Regions from separate parts of the Microbacterium sp. A93 genome, predicted to be linked through region 2. Evidence: riboswitches for the same ligand, from Rfam matches in the RefSeq annotation. Region 2 holds a riboswitch; the other holds the start of a gene.

Region 1 (4,209 bases), on a different contig from region 2:
CTCTGTGGCAGCCGGCGGGATCACCGACGTCCCTGAGGCAGAGGTGTAGATCGACGCAGGCACGGCGCTGCGCATCAGCGTCTCGAGAGAGGAGGAGGCATCGGAGGTATCGACGCCGAGAGCTTCCAGCATGGTGCGCTGGGTCTCGGCGGTCGTTCCGATATGGCGATCGGCGAAAGTGGTCACTGCGAAATCAACCCTCGGTCAGGGCGACGTATGCATCACGATCGAGCAGCGCGTCAGCGGCGCCATCGGTGATCGAGATCTTGATGAGCCAGCCACCTTCGAAAGGCTCTGCGTTCACGAGCGACGGGTCATCTACGACGGCGTCGTTGATCTCGGTGACGGTGCCGACCAATGGTGCGTATAGCTCGCCGACCGATTTGGTCGACTCGATCTCGCCAACGACCGTGCCGGCGGTGAGCTCGGTGCCGACCGCGGGGAGCTCGACGAACACGACATCGCCGAGCTTGTCTGCGGCGTAGTCGGTGATGCCGATGGTGGCGACACCATCAGAGATGGAGAGCCACTCGTGCTCCTCGGTGTACTTCAGCGTGTTGAGATCAGTCATTTCTTCCTCCGGTAGAAAGGCAGGGCGGTCACAGTTGCGGGGATCTTCGTCCCCCGCACATCAAGGAACACGGTGGATCCCGCTTCAGTAAAAGTGGGATCGATATAGGCCATCGCGATCGGGTGGCCAAGAGTGGGGCTGAGCGCACCGCTGGTGATCTCGCCGAGGACCGTGCCGTCTTCGGCGACAACGTCATAACCGGCGCGGCCGGCACGTTTGCCCTCGGCTGCGAGGCCGACGAGCACCCGTGCACCCTCGGCGGGCGCTGCCTCCGACTTACCGACGAACGAGTCCTTGTCGGATGCCACGACGCGGCCGAGGCCGGCCTGCGCAGGCTTGATTTCACGCGAGAGCTCGTGCCCGTACAGCGGCATACCTGCCTCGAGACGAAGCGTGTCGCGGGCGGCAAGTCCGGCAGGAACGAGGCCGTGCGTCGCTCCGGCGGTGAGTACGGCATCCCAGACTACGGCGGCGTCTTCGCTGCGCACGAGCAGCTCGAAGCCGTCTTCACCGGTGTAACCCGTGCGCGCGATGAGCACCGGCTGACCGTTGTAGCGCGCGGAGGCCCAGGCGTAGTACTTCTGCTCGACCCACGGGATGCTGACCTCTGTGATGCCTTCGGTCGCAGCGACGATCGCCTCAGCGGCCGGCCCCTGCACTGCCAGCAGTGCATAGTCGTCGGAGACATCCGCAACAGCCGCGTCGAAGTCGTTGGCCCGCTCGGCGAGCGCTGCGGCGACGGCATCCCGGTTTCCGGCGTTGGAGATGATCAGGAAGCTGTCGTCACCGAGCCGATAGACGATCACGTCATCGATGATGCCGCCGGTCTCGGCGAGCAACAGCGAGTACTTCGCCTTACCGATGACCATGGTCGACAGACGCCCGGCGAGCGCGAAGTCCAGATATGCCGCAGCATCCGCGCCATCGACGGTGAACTCGGCCATATGCGAGATGTCGAAGAGACCGGCTGCCTGGCGCACCGCGTGGTGCTCGGCAAGGTCGGAGGTGTAGCGCACTGGCATCTGCCAGCCACCGAAATCGGTGAAGGATGCGCCGAGCGACTCGTGTCGCTCGCGAAGAGGGGTGAAGCGGGCCTCAGCCATGGAGTTCTCCCGGATGGATCGGAAGGATGCCGTACGGAATGCACGGTATCCGAGAACTCCCCCTCTGTCATAGGCCTGAGAGTTTCACCGCCTGCAGAGCGCAGGAAGCTTTCACCGTCGGCGGATGCGTGAGCATCACTTTTCAGAGCGGCCTGACCGGCGCGGTACGCGTTACCTGAGAGATTGGCGGGGAGGCTTGCTCCTTCGGTGCTCGGCCGAATACACCGAGGCTCTCCCGCACAGGTCATGGGGCCTGTCTTCAGTTGTGCCTCCCATCCTACCCGTTGCGAGCGGGCGCTCGTGGCTCACAGTTTGCGTGAAACAGAGCCACGCGCGCCCACTCGCAACCTTGGGAGGGAAAAACTAGAGGGCGAGCTCGGCTCGCACCTCGTCGCGGAGGCGGCCGAAGTTCTCGGGCTCGGGGGCCGCACCCAGCAGCGTCTTCGTGTAGTCGTGCTGCGGGTTCAGGATCACCTCATCGGAGGGGCCCCGTTCGACGATGTCGCCGCGATACATGACGAGAATCTCGTCACTGAAGTGCCGAGCGGTCGCCAGATCGTGCGTGATGTAGAGCACACCAAGTTGCGATTCGCGCTGCAGATCGGCGAGCAGATTCAACACACCGAGGCGGATGGACACGTCAAGCATCGACACAGGCTCATCCGCCACGATGAAGCGCGCGCCAGGCGCGAGGGCACGGGCGATCGCGACCCGCTGGCGCTGACCGCCGGAGAGCTCGTGCGGACGACGCTCCGCATAGCTCTCCGCCGGCGTCAACTGCACCCGCTCGAGCAAGTCCAACGCGCGTGCGCGCACCTGCGCCGCCGACAGCTCACGGTGATGGATCCGCAGCGGCCGCTCCAGGTGGTGGATGATCGTGTGGAACGGGTTGAGAGACGCGAACGGATCTTGGAAGACCATCTGCACGTCAGAACGATAGCGGGCCAGCTCCCGCCCGTGCGTGCCGCTGGGCCGGCCATCCATCAGGATCTCCCCGGATGTCGGTGTCTCCAGCTTCATCAGCATCCGCGCGATCGTGGACTTTCCGCTGCCGGATTCCCCGACGAGGGCGACAGTCTTGCCTGGCTCCAGCGTGAAGGAGACGTCCTTCACCGCGTGCAGGGTCGTCGTCTTGAAACCGGAGCGGAGCCGGAAGTCTTTGGTCAGGTTCCGCGCTTCGAGAGAATAGTTGCTCATCGTTGCACCTCCGTGATGATGGATGCCGAGGCTGAATTGTCGACGGACCCAGTGACCGCCCCCGACCGCACGAACCCGCCGCGCTCGCCGCGCAGACTCGGAAAGCTGGAGAGCAGCTTCTTCGTGTACTCGTGCTGCGGTGTGCGGAAGATCTCCTCCGCCGTCCCCTGTTCGACGATCTCGCCCTGCAACATCACCGCGATCCGGTCACTGATCTCGATGAGCATCGGCAAATCGTGGGTGATGAAGATCACTGCGAAACCGAGTCGTTCACGCAGCCGCATGATCTCTCGGATGATGCCTCGCTGCACGACCACATCAAGCGCGGTGGTCGGCTCGTCCATGATCATCACCTGCGGATCCAGTGCCAGCGCCATCGCGATCATCACGCGCTGGCGCATTCCGCCGGACAGCTCGTGCGGGAAGCTCGTCAGACGTGCGGGGTCCACACCGACGAGTCGCAGCAGCTCCTCCGACCGCTCGGTCTTCGCACGGCGACTCATGCCTGGACGGTGCGTGTCGAAGATGTCGAAGAGCTGCGCCTTCACGCTGATCACCGGGTTGAGCGAGTTCATCGCCCCCTGGAACACCATCGAGATCTTGTCCCAACGGAACGCGCGCAGCTGTTCGTCCTCCAGTCCTACGATGTCGATGTCGGTACCGGATCGATCATGGAAGGTGATCTCCCCGCTCGTCAACAGCGCCGGAGCCTTCAGGAGCCGATTCAGCCCATAAGCGAGGGTGGTCTTGCCGCAGCCGGACTCTCCCGCGAGACCCAGGATCTCGCCGCGGTGCAGGGTGAGCGAGACGTTACGCACGGCCTTGACCGGCGGATCTACCTCGTACTCGATGGATACGTTGTGTGCAGTCAGAACTGCTTCGGGGGCGGTCACGCGGTGACTCCCTTCGTCTTTGCTACCTTGCGCACGCGTCGAGCAGCATCTGGGGCGTTGCGTAGCTTCGGGTTGATGATCTCGTCGATGGAGAAGTTGATGAGCGACAGCCCGCAGCCGAGCAACGCGATCAGGATGCCCGGTGGGATGAACCACCACCATGCTCCGGTGCCCAATGCTTGCCCGGACTGGGCGTCGTTAAGGATCGTGCCCCACGTGATCGAGTCCGTAGCACCGAGTCCGAGGTAGGAGAGCCCGGCCTCACCGAGGATCGCGAAGATGATCGCGAAGAGGAATTGTGCCGCCAGCAGCGGCAGCAGGTTCGGCATGATCTCCACCAGGATGACGCGGATCGACCGTTCGCCGGCGACCTTGGATGCGTAGACATAGTCGCGGCTGCGCAGCGAACGCGCCTGCGTGCGCAGCACCACCGCGGAGCCCGCCC
Region 2 (4,209 bases):
GTCACTTTGCGCCTGAGGGCTGAGGGCTAAGGGCTGAGGGCTGAGGGGCGCGGAGTGCCTAGGGTGAGGGGGTGACTACCGAGACGACGTCCTCCCGGGGCCCCACGGGACTGATGGGCCTGTTGTGGATCGCAGTGTGGGGCTTCTCCGGATTCTTCCTCAGCTACTCGACCATGGTGCCGATCGGCCTCGCCCGTGGTCTGAGTGCCGTGACCGGCGGCACCCTGTTGACGGTCATGATGCTCAGCGTGATCGTGGTGCAGCCGGCGGCGCCCGTCCTGCGGCAACGCTGGGGTCCGCGCCGGACCGTCGGGACGTCCCTGCTGCTGATGGCCGCCGGGCACGGGGCGAGCCTGGTCATCCCCCATCCCGTGGCGGCACTGCTGGTGACCGGACTGGCCGTCGGATGCGGTTTCGGGATCCTCGTGGTGGTGGCGACGGCGGCCGTCCCCCTGGTCTCGCAGCCCGGCCGGGCGGGCCGGGCCCTGGGGCAGTTCGGTGCGGCGACCTCCGGTGCCGCCGCCGTGGGCGCCCCGTTGGGCCTGTGGTTCAGCGGGGTGGTGCCGTTGGAGAACTTCCGTCTCGCGGCCGCCGTCTGCGTGCTGCTCGCGTTCGTCACCCTGCGGGGGATCCCGGACCGGGTCGCGGGCGCCACCGCCCCCAGCGCCAGCACCGCGGAAGGCGAAGCGGGGCAGGGGGGTGCGGCCCGCGCGTCGGGCACGGGTTCCGAACCGGCGGCCACGGGGTGGTGGGCCGCACTGGGACCGGTGCTGCTGCCGTTCCTGGTCAGCATGGCCGCCTACGGCCTGGTGATTGCCTTCGGACCGGGCGGAGACACCGCACACCCGGCCGTGTTCATCGCGACCATGCAGGCGGCCTCCGTGGCGGGGCGCTGGGTCTCCGGATCACTGACGGACCGGCTCGATCCCACGGCGGTCTACACGGCCGGGATCGCGATGACGGCGGCTGGCCTGGTGGCCGTGGCCCTGACGGAGCCGCCGTGGCTGTTGGCCGCCTGCCTGGTGCTGATGGGTGTGGGGATCGGCACCGTGCAATCGGCCAGCCTGGTCATGGCCTTCGCCCGGGCCGGCAGCCACGGTCAGGCCAGCGTCGGTTGGAACATGAGCTTCGACACCGGCCTGGGCCTGGCGGGGGTGTTCGGCGGGGTGGGGTTCACCTACCTCGGGTCCGGGATCACCTTCGCCGGGGTGGCCGGCCTGATCCTGCTCGCGGGGATCCCGCTCTGGCTCAGTCGAGCCCGATGAGGATCCGGGCCGCTCGGTGTCGTCTCATGACGAGGCCGGTCAACCAGAGGACCAGTCCGGGCCAGCCCCAGGACAGCGCCAGTCACCACCCCACGCCCACGTCAGCCGGCCTTCTGGTGTCCAGCGCCGGATTCTGGGACGGGCCCCCGGCACCCCGGCCGTCATCGAAACCCCTGCCCGGCGGCGGGATCTGTCCGGTTGTGCCAGACTGGGCGCACGTCAGGCACCCCGCGCGGGAGAGCGCCGTGACCCGTCGTCGGTCGGCCGGAAGGTCCGCCGCGGTACGGGATCACAGCCGCCGAAGGAGCAATTTCTCCCCGAGAATCTCTCAGGCCCCGGTACCGCGCAGGGCATGGCGACTCTGGAAAGCTCCGCGGGGCCAGCGGCCCCCGGACACCGACGGTGCAAGCACGTATCCTCCAGATACGGGCGGAATCTCTCAGGTCCATGACAGAGCGGGGAGGTACCGATCCGTGCCCACCGCGCCCTGGAGGAGACCCCATGAACGCCAGCTACGCCCCCGACGCCACCACGCCGACGCCCACGCAGACCGTCCCGCCGGCCATGAGCCAGCGCCACGAGCCGCGGGACACGGCCTCAGCACCGTTCACCAGCCGTCACATCGGCCCCCGCCCCTCGGACGCCGAGCACATGCTCTCCGTGCTGGGCTTCGACTCCCTCGCGGATCTGGTGGACGCCGCCGTCCCGGCGGACATCCGCCAGGACACCCCGCTGAACCTGCCCCCGGCCCTGACCGAGGCCGCCGTCCTGGAGGACCTGCGGGCGATCGCGAACCGCAACATCGTCAAGACCCAGATGATCGGGCAGGGCTTCTTCGACACGGTGACCCCGCCCGTGGTGCTGCGCAAGGTGCTCGAGAACCCGGCCTGGTACACCGCCTACACCCCCTACCAGCCGGAGATCTCCCAGGGCCGTCTGGAGGCCCTGCTGAACTTCCAGACCATGGTCTCCGACCTCACGGGGCTGGAGATCGCCAACGCCTCCATGCTGGACGAGGCCTCCGCCACGGCCGAGGCCGTACTGCTGATGCACCGCGCCAACAAGAAGTCCGCCAGGACGGCGTCAGGCGGCATCACCCTGCTGGACGCCGACCTCTACCCGCAGACCCGCGCGGTCATCGAGGGCAGGGCCCGGGCTCTGGACCTGGACGTGCGCACCGCCGACCTCACCTCCGGCCTGCCCGCCGAACTCTCCGCTGAGCTGGAGGAGAGGGGCCTGTGCGGCATCGTGCTGCAACAGCCCGGAGACTCCGGGCGGATCCACGACCACACGGCGGTCATCGCGCAGGCCAAGGAGCATGGCGCGATGGTGACGATCGCCGCCGACCTGCTCTCCCTGGCCCTCATCACCCCTCCGGGCGAGCAGGGCGCGGACATCGCCGTCGGCACCACCCAGCGCTTCGGCGTCCCGCTGTTCTTCGGCGGGCCCCACGCCGCCTACATGGCCGTGCCCAAAGGCCTCGAACGTCAGCTGCCCGGCCGCCTGGTGGGTGTCTCCCAAGATGCCGCCGGCCGCCCGGCCTACCGCCTGGCCCTGCAGACCCGCGAGCAGCACATCCGCCGTGAGAAGGCCACGTCCAACATCTGCACCGCCCAGGCACTGCTGGCCATCACGGCCTCCATGTTCGCCGTCTATCACGGCCCGGAGGGCGTGAGAGCGATCGCCGAGCACGCCCACCGCCAGGCCTCCCGCCTGGCCGCCGCCCTGGAGTCCTCCGGGTTCACGCTCACCCAGGACGCGTTCTTCGACACGGTCCAGGTCTCCGTGCCGTCCCTGGCCCGCACCGTGGTCACCGCCGCGGAGGCGGCCGGGGTCAACCTGCGCCTCGTGGACGTCGGGACCGTTGGCATCTCCTGTGACGAGACCACCACGGACGAGGACCTCGTGGCCGTGCTCTCGGCCTTCGGCGCCCCGAGCCAGTCCTTGGACGCCGGCGGCGCGCAGGCCGGCAGTCACCCCCAGAAGGACGACGCCGGCCGGTCGGCCTCGGCGCGTATCCCCGCCTCCCAGCGGCGCAGCAGCGCGTTCATGACCCACCCGGTGTTCAACACCTACAAGTCCGAGACCCAGATGCTGCGCTACCTCAAGCGCCTCTCCGGCTACGACCTGGCTCTGGACCGCACCATGATCCCGCTGGGTTCGTGCACCATGAAGCTCAACGCCACCGCGGAGATGGAGTCCATCTCCTGGCCCGAGTTCTGCTCCATCCACCCCTTCGCACCGGACCACCAGACCGAGGGATGGCGCTTCCTGCTGGGCGACCTCGAGGAGAAGCTGGCCGAGATCACCGGATACGCGGCGGTCTCCGTCCAACCCAACGCCGGTTCGCAGGGTGAATATGCGGGCCTGCTCGCGATCCGCCGCTATCACCTGGACCAGGGTGAGGGCGAGCGGGACGTCTGCCTGATCCCCGCCTCCGCCCACGGCACCAACGCCGCCTCGGCGGTGCTCGCCGGACTGAAGGTCGTGGTGGTGGCCACCGCATCGGACGGCACCATCGACTCGGAGGACCTCGCCGCCAAGATCGAGGCGAACGACGGCCGGGTCGCGGCCATCATGATCACCTACCCCTCCACGCACGGCGTCTATGACGCGGACGTGCGGGAGGTCTGCCGCACGGTCCACGAGGCCGGCGGCCAGGTCTACATCGACGGCGCGAACCTCAACGCCCTCGTCGGCCTCGCGCAGCCGGGCCAGTTCGGCGGGGACGTCTCCCACCTGAACCTGCACAAGACCTTCTGCATCCCCCACGGCGGCGGCGGCCCGGGGGTGGGCCCCGTGGCCGTGGCCGAGCACCTGGCGCCCTACCTGCCCAGCGCCGAGCGGCCGATCACCTCAGCTCCCTACGGCTCGGCCGGCGTCATGCCGATCTCCTGGGCGTACCTGTACCTGATGGGCGCCGAGGGGCTCACGGACGCCACCC

Evidence for each region. Region 2 has a riboswitch for glycine ahead of gcvP (aminomethyl-transferring glycine dehydrogenase). Riboswitches for the same ligand answer to the same signal wherever they lie in the genome.
Region 1: another riboswitch for glycine. It lies ahead of gcvT (glycine cleavage system aminomethyltransferase GcvT); the one in region 2 lies ahead of gcvP (aminomethyl-transferring glycine dehydrogenase).

What each region holds. Positions count from the first base shown of each region.
Region 1 is NZ_JBPXMT010000019.1:54,941-59,149, reverse strand. It holds gene gcvP (aminomethyl-transferring glycine dehydrogenase) at 1-132, opposite strand, end outside; gene gcvH (glycine cleavage system protein GcvH) at 194-571, opposite strand; gene gcvT (glycine cleavage system aminomethyltransferase GcvT) at 568-1,674, opposite strand; glycine riboswitch at 1,729-1,826, opposite strand; glycine riboswitch at 1,827-1,922, opposite strand; gene ACSU1G_RS33365 (ABC transporter ATP-binding protein) at 2,038-2,871, opposite strand; gene ACSU1G_RS33360 (ABC transporter ATP-binding protein) at 2,868-3,764, opposite strand; gene ACSU1G_RS33355 (ABC transporter permease) at 3,761-4,209, opposite strand, start outside.
Region 2 is NZ_JBPXMT010000002.1:180,962-185,170, reverse strand. It holds gene ACSU1G_RS05120 (MFS transporter) at 72-1,265, shown strand; glycine riboswitch at 1,489-1,619, shown strand; gene gcvP (aminomethyl-transferring glycine dehydrogenase) at 1,830-4,209, shown strand, end outside.